DNA from 4 places in the Paenarthrobacter sp. YJN-D genome. Region 1 is predicted to be linked to each of the others. Evidence: riboswitches for the same ligand, from Rfam matches in the RefSeq annotation. Region 1 holds a riboswitch; each other region holds the start of a gene.
The links. A riboswitch is a leader RNA that binds a small molecule or an ion and turns the genes downstream of it on or off. The one in region 1 is predicted to bind S-adenosylmethionine.

Region 1 (4,177 bases):
GGTCAAACGGATGGCGCTGTAGGGCTGATGGTCAACGAGGCCTTGGTCCTTGAGCTTCCGCACCATTTCCGACACCGAGGAATTGGCGACCCCGAGCCGCAGGGCAAGCTGTGAGGACGTGATCGGCTTGTCCTGCCACTCCGTATAGGAGTAGATGACCTTGACGTAGTCCTCGATCGAGGAGGAGGGCGTACTGGTCTTCACACCCCTAGCCTACCGTGGTGTGGCATCGCGGACTTTGTATGCACGCCAGGTCTGCGTCAGGTAGGGCAGCGGCACGGTTTCTCCCGGCGCGTGGCCAAGGTGTTCGTAGAGGTACCACTGGAGGTTGCCCATGACTTTGGCCCGCGTCGCTTCGTTGGCGCGCAGGTAGTAACTGCGCGACTTGGTCAACTCCATGATGTCCTCGGGCGAGAGCGGGTCCTCCCACCTGGTGAGGTGGCGTTCCAGTCCGTGAAATTCCGGGCCGATAACCGGCCGGAATCCCGGCTTGTGGACGTCGCCTGCATGCATGATGCGCGAGAGCCTGTGGACCCAGGGAATTGAGGTGTCCAGCTGGTTCCAGATCAGCCCCAGAACCCCCGCGGGGCGCAGGATACGGGCGATCTCCGTGCTCGCGGCAAGGGGCTCGCACCAGTGCCAGGCCTGGGCAACGCTGACGACGTCGAATGCTGAGTCCGCCAGTCCGGTTGCCTCGGCCGTCCCCTCCGTCGCGTGAACATCGGGGTAGGCCTTTCGCAGTTGCGCCAACATATCGGTGGAAGGGTCGACGGCGGCCACCTCAAGTCCGCGTCCGGCCAGGAGAGAGGTGAACTTGCCCGTTCCTGCGCCGAGGTCCGCAGCTGTCGATGCCCCTTCAGGTAGGAGCCAATCAACGGAGTCCACAGGATAGCCTGGCCGCACGCGATCGTAGTGGTCTCCGCCATCCTGGAAGCTTTGGCCAAGTTCATGGCGCCGGGAGGCATGGAGTTTGGGTCCGCGGGGACCGGCGGGACCGGGAGTGACTGGAGCGCCGTTCGGTGAGCGCAGGGACACGCAAACTCCTTCACAGGGCCGTTAGAGGTACCCTACGAATTTACCCTCTAGTCGACCGTGCAGGGAGCGGCACCGGCTGTGCCCGGGGTGTTGGGCGCCCACTCGGGGTAGCTGCGGTGGTCGTTGGCCGGTACCCAACGGCCCTCGTCCACCACATAGTCCCAGCCCAGGCCGTTGCGCTTGAGTTCCTCGATGCCTGCCAGCAGCCTGGTGGCGTCCTCCAACCGGGAGCCGACGCCGAAGCTTGCGCGCAGGGAACCCGAAGGCAGTCCCAGCCGCTTGAGCAACGGATGCGCGCAGAAACGTCCGTCGCGGAGGCCCACTCCGTGTTCGGCCGCCAGATATGCGGCGACCAGTCCGGCGTCGAATCCTTCTACGGAGAAGTTGACCACGCCGATGGTGTCCTCGGAATCGCTGAAGATCCGGTGGACTGTAACGCCGTCGATGGCTTCCAGGCCCTCAACCAGGTAGCTGCGGATGCCCGCTTCGTGTGCGTGCCAGGCGTCCTGGTCGAGGCCGGCGAGCACCTGAGTGGCGCGGGCGAGCGTTGCGGCGCCCAGGACGTTGGGGGAACCGCCCTCGTGCCTCGCCGGACCCGTGGCCCAGCTGACCGAGTCCAAGCGCGCTTCGCGGACAGCGCCACCACCTGCCAGGTGCGGGATCCCGGCGTCGAGCCAGTCCGGGCGGCCCACTACCACTCCTGCGCCGAACGGCGCATAGAGCTTGTGTCCTGAGAAGACGATGTAGTCGACGTCAGCCTCTGCGATGTTGACGCGGCGGTGCGGAGCGAGCTGGGCTGCATCCACCACGATCCTCGCGCCGTACTCGTGGGCCAGCGCGGCAAGCCGGGCGATCGGCAGGATCTCTCCGGTGACGTTCGAGGCGCCCGTGACGGCGAGCAGGCTGACGCCGCCCAGGGCCAGTTCGGCTTCGATCTTGTCCAGTGTTCCGGCCAGCGTCGGCGCCGCAACCACGCTGCGGTGCGGCACGCCCTGCCACGGCAGCAGGTTTGCGTGGTGCTCAATGTCCAAGTACAGGACCTCGCCGGCAAACTCGCCGTCGACCTGCGGGAGGCAGCCGGCCAGCAGGTTCAAGGAGTCCGTGGTGTTCCGGGTAAAGATCACCGAATCGTCTGCACGTCCGCCAACGAAGTCACGGACGATGTTCCGGGAATTCTCGTAGACGGAGGTGCTGATCTGCGAGGCGAAGCCTGCCCCGCGGTGAACGCTGGCGTAGTACGGGAGGACCTCGTTGAGGTAGGCGGAAACAATCGTCAGCGCAGGGGCTGACGCGCCGTAGTCGAGGTTGGCATAGCGGACGTGGCCACCTTGGATCAGAGGCGCCTGAAGCTCCGCGCCCGTGACGGCGGCGAGGGGACGCGCAGCTGCCGATTCGAGGGCGGCTTCGTCAACAAAGGAAGGGATGGTGTTTGCGTTGAACGTGACTGTGCTCATGGGACCTCACTCAAGAGGGACCCCCACAGGGGGATCCGCGCTTGCCGCATCCGTTCCGGACCGGCCGGGTCGTCACCCGGGGCACCCCACCGCGAATGGAGGGTTGCCGGCCAGCAAACCGGGGTTTAGCGCTGGCACTCGTGACCTGTAAAAAAGGCTAAGGCACGTCCGGGGGACGATCCAAAGCCGTGGGGTTTTGTTAAGCGCTTTGTTACGCGGAATGCCAAATCCCAGTTTCCGCGAACAAAAAACGGCGGACGCGCACAAAAGCGGGCGTCCGCCGTCGGAAATTCGGCAATCCGGAGTAGGGTCAGCCTCAGGCTTGGGGCTGCAGGAGGTCGTCCAGTCCGGGGTTCAGACGCTTCAGGACTTCCGAATGCAGGATGGAGTTGGTGGCCAGGGCGTTGCCGCCGAACGGTCCGTCTTCGCCTTCCAGGGAAGTGAAGCGCCCGCCTGCCTCCGTCACGATGGGGACGAGCGCAGCCATGTCGTAGAGGTTCAGCTCCGGTTCGCAGGCGATGTCCACTGCGCCCTCGGCCACGAGGCAGTAGGACCAGAAGTCACCGTAGGCACGTGTGCGCCAGACGTCCTCCGTGAGGTCCATGAATTCGTCCAGATTGCCCCGCTCCTTCCAGCCGGACAGGCTGGAGTAGGACATGGAAGCGTCGGCCAGGCGTGAAACGTTGGACACCTTGAGGCGGGTTGCTGAAGCGAGGGACCGACCCATGTAGGCGCCCATGTCCTTGGCAGCCCACCAGCGTTTGCCCAACGCCGGAGCGCTGACCACACCAACGACGGGCTCGCCTTCATCGACGAGCGCGATCAGCGTTGCCCATACTGGAACGCCGCGGACAAAGTTCTTTGTTCCGTCGATGGGATCGATGATCCAGCGCCGCGATCCGTGGCCACTGCTGCCGAACTCTTCACCCAGGACTGCATCACGTGGACGCGAGCGCGACAACTGACCGCGGATAGCCTCCTCCGCAGCCTTGTCGGCATCGGTGACAGGGGTAAGGTCCGGCTTGGTTTCGATCTGCAGGTCCAGGGCCTTGAAGCGATCCATGGTTTGGGCGTCGACGGAATCGGCGAGGACATGGGCCAGGCGCAGGTCGTCGTTGTAGGTGGAAGCGGGTTGGGTCATGGCACCAAACTATCCTGAAATACTGGCGGCGGTGGGGACGTTACCGCTGCACCCTCAGTTTTCCAGTGTCATCAAGTAACCGTGCCGAGCTCTTTCGCTTCTTTGGCCTCCAGGCGCGGGTCCGCGCCCAGCAGGCGACGCAGTGACGCCAGGCGCGCCACCCCTGAAGGGCCCGCATGTCCTTCATTGACCCAGGCGTCCAGCCCGCAGTTCACTGCCGTAGCGTCGTGCTTGCATCCCCGCTCGCATGCTTCGGTGCCGGGTTCGAGGTCCGGGAAGGAATGCAGGATCCGGTCCGGATCCACGTGGGCCAAGCCGAAGGAGCGGATACCGGGGGTGTCAATGATCCAGCTGCCCGAGGGGGCATCCGCGAGCTTCAGCGCCAATGCCGACGACGAAGTGTGCCGGCCACGTCCGGTGACGGCATTCACGCCGCCGGTGGCCCGCTCGGCGCCCGTCAACGCGTTGACCATGGTGGACTTGCCCACACCGGAGTGGCCCAGCATGACGGTCACTTTGCCACGGAGGTGTGCGCGGAGCCGGGAAA
Region 2 (4,177 bases), 800 kb from region 1:
ACCTGCTCGATGGTGAGGCGCTGCGCTTGCCGGGCTGCGCGGATTCTGGAACCGATGGCAACGGGAACATTGCTCGGTTCAACGGGTAGAGCCTTCATTCACGAACCTTTCAGGCCTGTCATGTGGCCCTGTCATTGGAGCAATAGTAGCCGGGAGGCACGCCAACAGGGCCACTGCGGGCGTAACCAAGTCCAAAGGATCTTGACTGTTACTCCGATCACAACATATCCTCATAGGCAACAAGTGTTGTCTGTGAGGCACACAACACATCCCCAAGCTCCAAACCCAAATCTCCAATCATCCGCACAGAGACTTCGACGCATCGCAGGAGTATCGTCGAAAACCCCAACCTCCGTGCATCAGCTCCAAGGACCGTTCATGGAATCTTCGGCTAGTAATATCGCAATCGTGGTGGTGTACCTGCTCGCCATGCTGGCCTTCGGCTGGTGGGGCAAGTCCCGCACAAAGAACAACAGCGACTTCCTGGTGGCCGGCCGCCGCCTGGGACCCTTCCTCTACACAGGCACCATGGCCGCCGTGGTCCTCGGTGGCGCATCCACCGTGGGCGGCGTGGGCCTCGGCTACAAGTTCGGCATCTCCGGCATGTGGCTCGTGGTGGCCATCGGCTCCGGCGTGCTGCTCCTTAGCCTCCTGTTCGCCGGCACCATCCAGCGGTTGAAGATCTACACGGTCTCCCAAATGCTGAGCCTGCGATACGGCAGCAAAGCCACCCAGACATCCGGAATCGTGATGTTGGCTTACACCCTCATGCTCTGCGCCACGTCCACCGGCGCCTACGCCACCATCTTCGTGGTGCTCTTCGACTGGGAACGCTGGTTGGCAATCGCCGTCGGCGGCGCCATCGTGCTGGTCTACTCCACCATCGGCGGCATGTGGTCCATCACCTTGGCAGACCAGGTGCAGTTCCTCATCAAGACCGTAGGCATTTTCTTCCTGATGCTGCCGTTCGTCCTGAACGCAGCCGGCGGAATGGACGGCATCCGTGAGCGCCTTGACGCCAGCTTCTTCCAGATCGACGGCATCGGCGTCCAGACAATCATCACTTACTTCGTGGTCTACACCCTCGGCCTCCTGATCGGCCAGGACATCTGGCAGCGCGTCTTCACCGCCAAGACCGCCACCGTTGCACGCTGGGGCGGAGCTACCGCCGGTGTTTACTGCATCCTCTACGGCATCGCCGGCGCACTGATCGGCCTGGCTGCCCGCGTCGCCCTCCCGGACATCGATGTCGCCAACCTCGGCAAGGACGTTGTCTACGCAGAGGTGGCAACCCACATCCTGCCCGTCGGCATCGGCGGACTGGTGATGGCCGCGGCTGTGGCTGCGATGATGTCCACCGCTTCGGGCGCCCTGATCGCCGCCGCTACGGTGGCCCGCGCAGACGTTGTCCCGTTCGTGGCCAGCTGGTTCGGCAAGACGATCAACACCGACGACACGGAAAACCCCGAGCACGACGTCAAGGCTAACCGCTACTGGGTCCTGGGCCTGGGCATCGTTGCCGTCCTGATTTCCATGGCAGCGCAGGACGTCGTTGTTGCCCTGACCATCGCCTACGACATCCTGGTGGGCGGACTCCTGGTCGCCATTCTCGGCGGCCTGGTCTGGAAGCGCGGAACGGGCATCGCGGCTGCATGGTCCATGGCAGTCGGCTCAGTTCTGACACTGGCCCTGCTCATCATGTACGCGGTTGGTGTCATCCCGAGCGAAGACGGCGTCTACGCCAACGAGCCCATCTACTGGGGCCTCGGTGCTTCCCTGGTGGTTTACGTCGTGGTCTCCCTGCTGACTCCGCCCACGGACGCAGCCGTCCGCGAGGCCTGGGACAAGCGCGTAGCCGGCGCCATCTCCGAGGAACTGCCGCCGGAAGTCCACCCGGTGGGCAGCAGCAAGTAACCAGGCAATACCCGACGGCGGTGCCGCCCCTTCGCGGGGGCGGCACCGCCGTCGTTTTGTTCCCGGCAAAAGGGCCTTCACAACCGCAGGTGCGGTACTGTTGTCCCAGCTTCAAGAGATGTGGCGCCAAGCTCCGACTGGCCATGCACCAACCCCATGTTCACGGGTGGTTCGGATGAGGAAGCGGCCCGTCCCGGACCTGAGACAACCGAGCGGGCAAGAGCACTCTCCACAGGAGCAGCACCTTGCCGTATCAGAGCGATGCCAGCCACGCCCACAACACCACCGGCCCAACCGAAGCCCGGAACGTCACGGTGATTCCCGCCGTCGACCTTTACCTGGGCACGGTCACCATAGTGGCCAGGAACGAAACCCTGTTCTTCCGGCATCCCCATCCGCAGCAGATCGCCAGAGCGCTGGCCCAGGCCGTCCGGCCCTCAACGTGGTGCGAGGCGTCCCGGACCCTGACGGTTACTGTGGCCGCGACAGGAAAACGGGATGGCCAGCCGCGCCTGTTCGCCCTCGGCAGCCGGGACGAGGACTAGATTTCCTCTTCCTCCCCACGGAATTCCTCGGTCTCATCGATCGGCACCACCCGTTCGTCGTCCTCGGGGGCGTCCACTTCCTCAACCCAGGGCTCGTCCACTTCCTGGTCTTCGGCGTAGTCGTAGGCCGGGTCCGACTCGATGGTGGTGCGTTCCGGGTACTTGGCGTGTGATTCGGTGGTGTCCATGGTGCAACCTCCGTCCCGTGGGCCTGTAAGAGCCCGCTAACCGAGTGCGGGGAGGCTCCCCGCCCCTGTCCTTCCATCTGAGCACCGGCCAAAGCGAGGGTCAAGCAGAGCCGGAAATTACGGTGCACCGAACATTCCAGCTAAGGAATACCAGCCAAAAAACCCTGCAAATAAGCGGTAGTGTGGGGCGTGCAATGGGGCCGCAACTACCCCACCCAGCACAGGAGATAAAGTGCAGATGCACCAGGAATCCCACAGTTCGTCGAGCCCCGCTCCGGACCCCGCAATCGAACCCGCAGCCCTCCACCACACCGCAGAACCGGCAGCACCCACTGCGTCGGACATCAGGCGTTGGCGGCAGTACCTTGCCGATGAACGCGCCGAGGCTGCGGTCTACCGCGAACTCGCCCAGCGCCGCGACGGCGAGGAACGGCAGATCCTGCTGGCTCTGGCCGAAGCCGAAGGGCGTCATGAAGCGCACTGGCTCAAACTCCTGGGTGAGCACGCAGGCATGCCCAAGGCAGCTTCCGCCCGCAGCCAGTTCCTGGGGTTCCTGGCCCGCAACTTCGGTTCGGTCTTCGTCCTGGCCCTGGCGCAACGTGCAGAGGGCCGCTCCCCCTACGGAACCGAGCCGGCCGCCACCCCCGCGATGGTGGCCGATGAACAAATCCACGAGGAAGTAGTCCGGGGCCTGGCGACCCGTGGACGCAACCGGCTCTCGGGTACCTTCCGTGCTGCAGTTTTCGGCGCCAACGACGGTTTGGTGAGCAACCTGTCGCTGGTCATGGGCATGGCCGCGACGGGTGTACCGAGTTCCGTGGTCCTCATGAGCGGCGTTGCAGGGCTCCTGGCTGGCGCACTGTCCATGGGTGCCGGCGAATACGTCTCCGTCCGCTCGCAACGCGAACTGCTCAATGCCACCCTCCCCACCCAGGCCACCCTGACCGCAGCCCCGTCGCTGGACATCGACCACAACGAGCTGGTCCTCGTGTACCTGGCACGCGGCATGACCCGCGAAGCCGCCGAGCACCGGGCAGCCGAGCGCATGGGATTGTTCAGCTGCGACTGCGATCCCAGCCTCTCCCTGCAGCCCGAGAAGCCGGTGGCCGATGAGCATGAATCGGTGGGTTCGGCGTGGGGCGCGGCGCTGTCCAGTTTCTGCTTCTTCGCCTCGGGAGCCATCGTTCCGATCCTGCCCTTCCTTTTCGGGATGACGGGTATGGCCGCGCTCCTGGTGGCCGGAGTCCTGGTGGGCATCGCGCTGCTGGCGACAGGCGCCGTCGTGGGTTTGCTGTCCGGTACGTCGCCGCTCAGCCGCGGCCTGCGGCAACTGGCCATCGGGCTGGGAGCAGCTGCTGCCACCTACGGTCTCGGTTTGCTGTTCGGCGCGGCGATCGTCTGAGTTTGGACTGCTCCCCCGGCAGACCGTAATGTTGGTTCGTCCTCCGCGCTGCCCCGCGTGACCAAGGGCCTGAGGAATGGAGAACCGTGGACTGGGAGCGGGAAGCTACGCACGTGCCGAAGCACCGG
Region 3 (4,177 bases), 350 kb from region 1:
TCGTGGACGGCAGGCTGGCCGGATGGTGGCGGCACAGCTTCGCAGGGGGCATGTGCGGGCTCGAGGTCCGGATGGACAAGCCGGCAACCAAGGAAGAGCAGATGGCCCTGGAAGCCGAAGCGGAACGCTACGGGATTTTCCTGGGCATGGAGGCCAAGCTGCTGTGATGGGCACAGGGCTAAGCTGGGGTTAAGACCTAGGAGGCCTGCACTGTGAACAATCTGATCTTCTGGATCATCGTCTGCTCGTGGCTGATTCCCATGGGAATCCGCATGTACAACCGGTCCAAGGCCCGCCGCCTGCAGAACGGGAATTTTCGTGGTCAGGATTATCCTCAACAGGGTTTCCCACCACAAAATTACCCGCCGCAGGACTACCCGCAACAGAATTACCCGGGCTACCCGTCAGGGCCGGCAGTCATCCGCCCTGCAGACGAGGCTCCGCAGGTCGCGCCGCCGTCGAACGCCTCCTACCCAAGCGGTTCCTACCCAAGCGATTCCTACCGGGCCGGACAGCCCGCTCCCGCGCCGTTTCCCATTGCCGGTTCCGAGCCCCAGGGCTACCGCGCCCGAAAGCTGGCTGAACTGGATGCGAAGTTCACCAATGGCCAGATCGCCATGGAGGACTACATGAAGCAGCGCGGGGAGATCATGAACGGCTAGGCACGTCCACAAACAGGCAACTCTACGAACAGGCTCCTCACGGTCAGGCGAAGAACGCCCCGCGAAGCTGCTCCGACAATTGGCCGATTTCCGTGAGGAAGCCATCGTGGCCGATCGGCGCCTGGATGGTGTGGACCGGAACATTCCCCGGCAGTGCTGCCGCCAGCTCCTTGGACTGGGCCGGGAAGTACAGCCTGTCCGTGTCCACAGCAGCAACAAAGAACTCGGCGGTGGCACGAGAAAGTGCTTCCTGCAGTGTGCCCCGTCCCCGCCTGATGTCGTGAGACATCAACGCTTCGGTGATGGCGATATAGCTGTTGGCATCGAACCGCCGCACAAGCTTTGTCCCCTGGTGGTCCAAGTAGCTTTCCACCTGGTAGCGACCACGCTCCCCCAGGACTGCTGCGGAGAGCGGCGTTTCCTGATGTTGGGCTTCCCTGCCGAAGCGGAGATCCAGTTCCAGGGCGGAACGGTACGTGATGTGCGCAATCCGGCGGGCCAGGGCAAGTCCGTGTTCCGGGGCCGGACCGCCGTAGTAGTCCCCATTGTTGAAGTGCGGGTCCTGCCGGATGGCCAGGGTTTGGGCCTGCGCAAAGGCAATCTGCTCGGCGGTGCTGTAGGCTCCCACCGAAATGACGGCGCAGCGGTTGACCCTCTCCGGAAACGTGACAGCCCATTCGAGGGCCCTGGCCCCACCCATCGAGCCGCCCAGGACCGCGTGCCAGGATTCAATCCCCAAGAGATCCGCCAAACGGGCCTCAGCAACCGTGCTGTCGCGAAGAGTAACCAGGGGGAACCGCGAACCCCACGGCTTGCCGTCCGGCGCATCGGAGGACGGGCCGGTGCTGCCATAGCAGCCACCCACGATATTGATGGAGACAACGAAGAACCTGTTGGTGTCGATGGTGGCGCCCGGACCCACCAACTGCTCCCACCACCCTTCCTCGTCCGTGGCTCCGCGGGCAACGTGGGTGCTGCCCGTCAGCGCATGCTGGATGAGCACGGCATTGGACGCGTCGGCGTTGAGTCGTCCCCAGGTTTCGTACGCCAACACGACGTTGGGGAGGTGACCGCCGGCTTCGAGCGCCAGCGGCCCTATGCCCGCGTACTTGACGGTTCCGTCTTCTTCTCCGGATTTGGGAAGTGCTGTAGCAGTGATGGTCATTCCTTTGACACCTAACTTCGCGCTTGCCCGTCGCCTTGCGTGCGAACAGGCCAGGTCTTCACCCGGGGCACCCCACCGCGGAAGGAGGGTTGCCGGCCAGCAAGCCGGGGCTATCTGCTGGCACTCATGACCTAATACGTAGAGTCTAGGAAAGACACCACCGTTATGGCGAAGAATGTGACACCAGTGTGACGTTCAAGGGCAGCTTCATTCACGAAAGAGCACTCCGGGGTGCCGTCCGGCGAATAATCGTCGATGTGGACGGCGCCCCGGGTCCGTCAGCCAGGTGCGTCAGCTGCAGACGTGGAGGGCAGGCTCAGGCGCCCTTGGCCGCGCGGAAGCCGGCTTCGAGGTCGGCAATGATGTCATCGATGTGCTCAATGCCCACGGACAAGCGGACCAGGCCCGGGTTGACGCCGGCGGCTACCTGCTGCTCGACCGTCAGCTGGCTGTGCGTGGTCGACGCCGGGTGGATGACCAGGGAGCGGACGTCACCGATGTTGGCGACGTGGGAGTGCAGCTCCAGACCGTCCACGAAGCGCTTGCCGGCCTCTACGCCACCCTTGATGTTGAAGGCCACGATGGCTCCCGTGCCCTGGGGTCCGTACTTGCGGCCCCGCTCGTACCAGGGGCTGGACGGCAGGCCCGCATAGGCGACCGATTCGACGTCGTCATGCGCTTCCAGCCACTCGGCCACCTTGGTGGCGTTGGCGACGTGGCGCTCCACCCGCAGGCTCAAGGTTTCCAGGCCCTGCGCGATGAGGAACGCGTTGAACGGCGACACGGCCGAGCCGAGGTCGCGAAGGAGCTGGACACGGGCCTTCAGGATGTAGGAAAGGTTGGCTCCGAGCGCTCCGTCCTTGCCCAGGTCGCGGGCGTAAACCAAGCCGTTGTAACTGGGGTCCGGGGTGTTGAAGCCGGGGAACCGCTCCGGGTCTTTGCCGAAGTCGAAGTTGCCCGAGTCCACGATCACGCCTGCGATCGCCGAACCGTGTCCGCCGAGGTACTTGGTTGCGGAGTGGACCACAATGTCCGCGCCCCACTCGATGGGCCGGATGAGGAACGGCGTGGAGAGGGTGTTGTCGACGATGAGAGGCACGCCTGCCTCGTGCGCGACACCGGCGACGCCTTCGATATCCAGCACGTCCTGGCGTGGGTTCGAGACGACTTCACCAAAGAACAGCTTGGTGTTCGCCTGGACGGCCGCACGCCACTGCTCGAGGTTGTCCGGGTCCTCGACGAAAGTCACGGAGATGCCGAACTTCTTCAGCGTGTGGGCCAGCAGGTTGTACGTGCCGCCGTAGAGGCTGGGGCTCGCGACGACGTGGTCGCCGGCCTCGGCGATGTTCAGGATGGCAAAGGTCTCGGCTGCCTGGCCCGAACTGAGCAGCAGTGCACCCAGACCGCCTTCGAGGCTCGCGACGCGCTGTTCCACGGCGTCCTGCGTGGGGTTGCCGATCCGGGTGTAGATCGGAGCCAGTTCGGCCAGGGCAAAGCGGTTGGCCGCGCTTTCAGCACTCGGGAAAACGAACGACGTTGTCTGGTAGATCGGCAACGAACGCGCGCCCGTGGCGGCATCCGGCTCTTGGCCTGCGTGGATCTGGCGGGTTTCGAAAGACCATCCTTGGGACATGGAGTTCTCCTGTTCGTGGCGCGTGTGGTCGGCGGAATAGCTGTGGGAAGGAAGCTGCGGCCAGTCTAGGAAGTGTCCGGGTCCTTGGACAGCTTTGTGACGCCAGCAGAATATATGGGCTCTTTTGCGACCTTCCATGACGCCCGTCGCGAGATCCCACCTTAGTTAGGGTTGGCTTAGCTGAGACACCGATCACAAAGTGCCAAGATGAAGCCATGCGCATGGATCACGTCTCTTACGCCTGTGAACGAGATGGCCTCTTGGCCACTACCGAACGAATTTCCGCGGCTCTGGGAGTGGACGCAGTCCGGGGCGGAGTGCACCCGCGCTTCGGCACCCGGAACATGATCATTCCCCTTGCGGATAACAAGTACCTGGAAGTCGTGGAGGTCCTGGACCACCCTGCTTCCGACAAAGCACCCTTCGGCCAAGCTGTCCGTGCACGCTCAGCCGCCGGCGGCGGTTGGATGGGCTGGTGCGTGGCAGTTGACGACCTCGCCCCGTTTGAGGAACGCCTCGGCCGCGCAGCAGTCCCGGGCAACCGCAAGTTCCCTGACGGCCGCGAACTGGTGTGGCAGCAGATCGGCATCCTCGGCTTGATCGCCGATCCCCAGGTGCCGTACCTGCTCAAGTGGGAGGGCGACCCCTCACTTCACCCGTCCAAGGTGTACGAGAGCGATGTGAAGATGTCCAGCCTCACGATCGCGGGTTCCGCCG
Region 4 (4,177 bases), 1.1 Mb from region 1:
AAGCAGCAAACGCAGGCGCTCTGCGGGGTCGTGCATGAGGTACACGCGGGATCCCGGTGAAATCCCGGCCAACCACACCACCGATCCCGCAACGATGACAGCCCCCGCCCGGCGGTACGGATGCCTCATGCCAGCAAGGTTAGACCTGTTTGAGGGCCTTCTCCAGATCCAGGATGAGATCGTCCACGTCCTCCAGCCCCACCGACAAGCGCACCACGCCATCGGACAGCCCGATCGCCGCCCGGCCCTCCGGACCCATGGCCCGGTGGGTGGTGGTGGCAGGGTGGGTGATCAGCGACTTGGAGTCACCAAGGTTGTTGGAGATGTCGATGACACGCAATCCATCAAGCAGCGCGAACGCGGCTTCTTTCGCGGAGCGGCCAGCGGACGGCGAGAGCTCGAACGTGAGCACTGTGCCGCCGGCTTTCATCTGCTTCGCGGCGAGCTCGTACTGCGGGTGCGACTTCAGCAAGGGGTACTTGACCCAGCTGATGGCGGGTTGCTGCTCCAACCATTCCGCGATCTTCAGGGCCGATGCCGAGCTGTGGTTGACTCGGAGCCCGATGGTTTCCAGGCCCTTGGTCAACACCCAGGCGTTGAAAGCCGAAAGCGATGGCCCCGTGTGGCGCATGAGCTGCTTCACCGGTCCATCGATGAACTCCTTGGTGCCCAGGATCGCGCCACCGAGGACGCGTCCCTGGCCGTCGATGTGCTTGGTGCCTGAGTACACAATCACGTCGGCGCCCAGCTCGCCACAGCGCTGCAGCAGGGGAGTGGCAAAGACGTTGTCGACGACGACAGTCGCCCCAGCGGCATGCGCCAGTTCGCTGACGGCCTGGATGTCCACGATCTCCTGCATCGGGTTGGACGGTGACTCGAAGAAGACGGCGGTGGTCGGCTCGGAGAGAGCCTCACGCCACTGGTCAAGGTCCGGTCCGTCCACAAACACCGTCTCCACGCCCCAGCGCGGAAGGATCTCGTTGAGGATCACGAAGCAGGAGCCGAAGAGGGAACGGGCAGCAACCACGCGGTCACCGGCAGCCAGCAGGGCACCCAGTGCGGTGAACACGGCGGACATGCCGGACGCCGTCGCGAAGCAAGCCTCGGTACCTTCGAGGAGGCGCAGCCGCTCCTGGAAGGTGGCCACGGACGGGTTGCCGTAGCGGGAGTAGACGAAGCGTTCGTCCTCGCCGGTGAAGGCGCGTTCTGCCGCGGCGGCGGATTCGTAAACGAAGCCGGAGTTCAGGAAGACGGGTTCGGCCGTTTCTTGGAAGTTGGTACGGTCAAGTCCACCGCGAACGGCCTGGGTGTCGGGGCTCCAGCCGGCGGCGTCAGGATTGAAAGTCACTTACTCGGTCCCCAGATTCGTTGGCAGGCCACGGTTCTTCCAACCATTGACGGTGCGTTCGCCGTAACGGTCGGGTTCGCCTTCAAAGCCTTCAAGGACGTTGTAGGCGGTGAATCCTGCCTGCGTGGCGGCGATGGCGGCGGCGATGGAGCGCTGGCCGGAGCGGCAGATGAAGACGAGCTCCACGCCGTCGTCCTCGGGTGCCTGTTGTTGCAGGTCCTCGATGAAGCGGGAGTTCGGGATGCCGCCGGCGAGGTTCCACTGGATGAACAGGGGATCGTTCTCGGTGGCTTTCGTGTCGGGGATTCCGATGTGGGCCCATTCGCCCTCGGTGCGGACGTCCACCAGGATGGCGCCCTGTTCAAGCTTGGCCCACGCGTCCTGCGGGGTCAGGTCACCTGCGTAGCTCATGCGTGGCCCTCGAATGCTTCTTCGTCGTCGGTATCCAGTTCATCAACGGCGTTGGCGACTGCGGCATCGGCGCTGGCAATCGCGGCGGGCAGGACGACGGCCTGCGCGACGATCACGTCGGTTCCGTTGAACGTGGCGGCGGGGCTGCCGTGCAGTACGTACCCATCCGCCAGGGCGTTGGTGATCCGCTCACAAAAGTCGCGGGTATCCGGGCCTGTTATCAGGCGGTAAGAGAGTTTTTCTTCAGTGGGTTCAGGCATTGCTGGTGCTCCTCAGTCACGCTTGCAGTTCGAGTTGTCGATACGCCGAGTAGTCACCTGAGGCACCCCGCCGGAGAGAGGGTTGCCGACCAGCAAGTCAGGGCTTTGCGCTGGTTCTCATTACTCAAGAAAAACGTAGCATTCACGACGACGGCCCGCACGGCGGCCGTCGTCATGTTGCGTAACCGGGCGGTACTGGAGTACGGGTCCAATTAAGACGTCCCGGGAGCATAATTGACGCAGTACGACCCCCTGTAACTTCGTATGAAATCAGGTCGCGGTGAACGGACAGAGCAGTTCTACACTCAAGCCCATGCTGCATTTTGGTTGGTTTGTGGGGCACGGTTTCGGGGTGCAGGGCTGGGGCACTCCGGGCTACAGCCTGGGGTACGACTGGAAGAAACCGGCCCTGTACCAGGAAGCCGTGCGCGCTTTCGAGCTGTCCGGGCTGGACCTGTTCATCATCGAGGATTCCCTGACCGTCCCGGACACCTATGGCGGTACTGCCGAGGTTTCGCTGGCCCATGCTTCCTTTGCGCCGAAACACGATCCTTTGGCGTTGGTCCCGTACTTGCTTTCCGCCACGGAGCACCTGGGGATCGTTCCCACGGTCAGCGCTTCCTTCTACCCGCCCTTCACCGCGGCCCGGCTCCTCGCTACCCTGCAGCACTTCTCCGAGGGGCAGCTCGGATGGAATGTGGTCACCTCGGGCAGCGATCTCGCCGCGCAGAACTACGGCTTGGACCAGCAGATCGAACATGACCTCCGGTACGAAAAAGCGGAGGAATTCGTCGACGTCGTCAGGCGGCTTTGGCGTAGCTGGGAGGCCGACGCTGTACTTGAGGACGTTTCAGCCGGGGTGTTTGCGGACCATACCAAAGTGCATCCGATCAACCACGACGGCGACTTCTTCAAGGTCCGTGGGCCGTTGAACACGGCACCGTTGCCCGAGGAACCCGTGCTTGTCCAAGCTGGCGCCTCTCCGCGGGGCAAAGCGTTTGCCGGCGGTCACGCGGATGTGGCAATTGCGCTCGCCCGCGGCGTTGACGGTATGAAGGCCTACCGGGATTCGATCCGGGCCGAGGCGGCGAAAGCCGGGCGGAATCCCGACGACGTGAAGGTGCTTTTCGTGCTGAAGCCCACCGTGGTGGGTTCCACAGCCGAGGCCGAGGAGCTACGGGCGCAGCGCCGGGAATTGACGCAGCGTGACATCGACAGCCAGCTCAACTCCATCTCCTACCTGTCCGTGATCGACTTTAAAAAGTTCGACCTCGATGCCCCGCTTCCGGAGTTGAGCACCAACAGCAACCAGGGCACGTTGGAGCACTTCGCCAAGGCTGCCCCTCCCGGGTCCACTCTGCGTGAAATCCTGCAGGCACGCAGCGGTGGTGCCGGGGATTCGATCATCGGCACGGTGGGAGAAATTGCGGATTATCTGGAGGAGACCGGCGCGGCCGTAGGGGGCGACGGCTTCCTGTTCTCCGGCTTTGTTGATCCGGTGACCGTGCACGGTGTGCTGGACAAGCTGACCCCGGAACTCCGCCGCCGCGGCCTGTTGAGGAAGAGTTACGGCAACGGCGGATTCCGCCAAAACCTGCTGGATTTCTAATGGGCATTTTCACCATCGGGACGGGCCCCATCTCCGCGTTGGCTGTGGCGGAAGCGGCTGCGGATCCGACGTTTCACGTGGAACTCAACCAAGAAGCGTTGAATTTGATCGGACGGGGAAGGGAGATCGTGGAGCAGGCGGCCGCTTCCGGCCAACGGGTCTACGGCCTGAATACCCTTCTAGGGTCAGGCCGGGACACTGCTGTGGAGGAGAAGTCCCTCCTCGCCTACCAGGTGCAGGTCATCAGGTATCACAACAGCGGCGTAGGCCCGTATCTGGATCGTGCCGCAGCGCGCGCAGTGATCCTGGCCCGGCTTGTCGGGTTCAGCCGGGGCGGATCCGGGGTTCGTGCCGGGACCGCCGGGTTCTATGCCGAACTGCTCAACCGCGGCGTCTACCCCGCCATCCCGCGCGAAGGGTCCGTGGGTTCCTCCGACCTGACCCAGCTGGCCGCCGTCGCTGCCGTAGCCCTGGGCGAGGGAGAAGCGTTCGACGCCTCCGGCATGCTGGTGCCCGGCGCCAAAGCCCTCGCGGACGCCGGTCTGCAAG

Region 2: another riboswitch for S-adenosylmethionine. It lies ahead of HMI60_RS09185 (hypothetical protein); the one in region 1 lies ahead of HMI60_RS12735 (aminotransferase class V-fold PLP-dependent enzyme).
Region 3: another riboswitch for S-adenosylmethionine. It lies ahead of HMI60_RS11115 (homoserine O-acetyltransferase); the one in region 1 lies ahead of HMI60_RS12735 (aminotransferase class V-fold PLP-dependent enzyme).
Region 4: another riboswitch for S-adenosylmethionine. It lies ahead of HMI60_RS17665 (DUF1737 domain-containing protein); the one in region 1 lies ahead of HMI60_RS12735 (aminotransferase class V-fold PLP-dependent enzyme).

Annotation. Positions count from the first base shown of each region.
Region 1 covers NZ_CP053549.1:2,740,136-2,744,312, reverse strand. Annotated here, with positions in the region: gene HMI60_RS12745 (metal-dependent transcriptional regulator) at 1-204, opposite strand, end outside; gene HMI60_RS12740 (class I SAM-dependent methyltransferase) at 214-1,035, opposite strand; gene HMI60_RS12735 (aminotransferase class V-fold PLP-dependent enzyme) at 1,083-2,489, opposite strand; SAM riboswitch class IV at 2,522-2,635, opposite strand; gene hisN (histidinol-phosphatase) at 2,806-3,630, opposite strand; gene HMI60_RS12725 (ribosome small subunit-dependent GTPase A) at 3,702-4,177, opposite strand, start outside.
Region 2 covers NZ_CP053549.1:1,941,187-1,945,363, reverse strand. Annotated here, with positions in the region: gene HMI60_RS09195 (helix-turn-helix domain-containing protein) at 1-98, opposite strand, end outside; gene HMI60_RS09190 (sodium:solute symporter) at 379-1,914, shown strand; SAM riboswitch class IV at 2,024-2,143, shown strand; gene HMI60_RS09185 (hypothetical protein) at 2,160-2,459, shown strand; gene HMI60_RS09180 (hypothetical protein) at 2,456-2,647, opposite strand; gene HMI60_RS09175 (VIT1/CCC1 transporter family protein) at 2,886-4,049, shown strand; gene HMI60_RS09170 (matrixin family metalloprotease) at 4,136-4,177, shown strand, end outside.
Region 3 covers NZ_CP053549.1:2,394,900-2,399,076, reverse strand. Annotated here, with positions in the region: gene HMI60_RS11125 (winged helix DNA-binding domain-containing protein) at 1-167, shown strand, start outside; gene HMI60_RS11120 (hypothetical protein) at 213-662, shown strand; gene HMI60_RS11115 (homoserine O-acetyltransferase) at 706-1,827, opposite strand; SAM riboswitch class IV at 1,842-1,959, opposite strand; partial or broken gene HMI60_RS11110 (bifunctional o-acetylhomoserine/o-acetylserine sulfhydrylase) at 2,144-3,481, opposite strand; gene HMI60_RS11105 (VOC family protein) at 3,676-4,177, shown strand, end outside.
Region 4 covers NZ_CP053549.1:3,809,211-3,813,387, reverse strand. Annotated here, with positions in the region: gene HMI60_RS17680 (hypothetical protein) at 1-129, opposite strand, end outside; gene HMI60_RS17675 (O-succinylhomoserine sulfhydrylase) at 140-1,348, opposite strand; gene HMI60_RS17670 (rhodanese-like domain-containing protein) at 1,349-1,759, opposite strand; gene HMI60_RS17665 (DUF1737 domain-containing protein) at 1,756-2,019, opposite strand; SAM riboswitch class IV at 2,033-2,144, opposite strand; gene HMI60_RS17660 (NtaA/DmoA family FMN-dependent monooxygenase) at 2,300-3,628, shown strand; gene HMI60_RS17655 (aromatic amino acid ammonia-lyase) at 3,628-4,177, shown strand, end outside.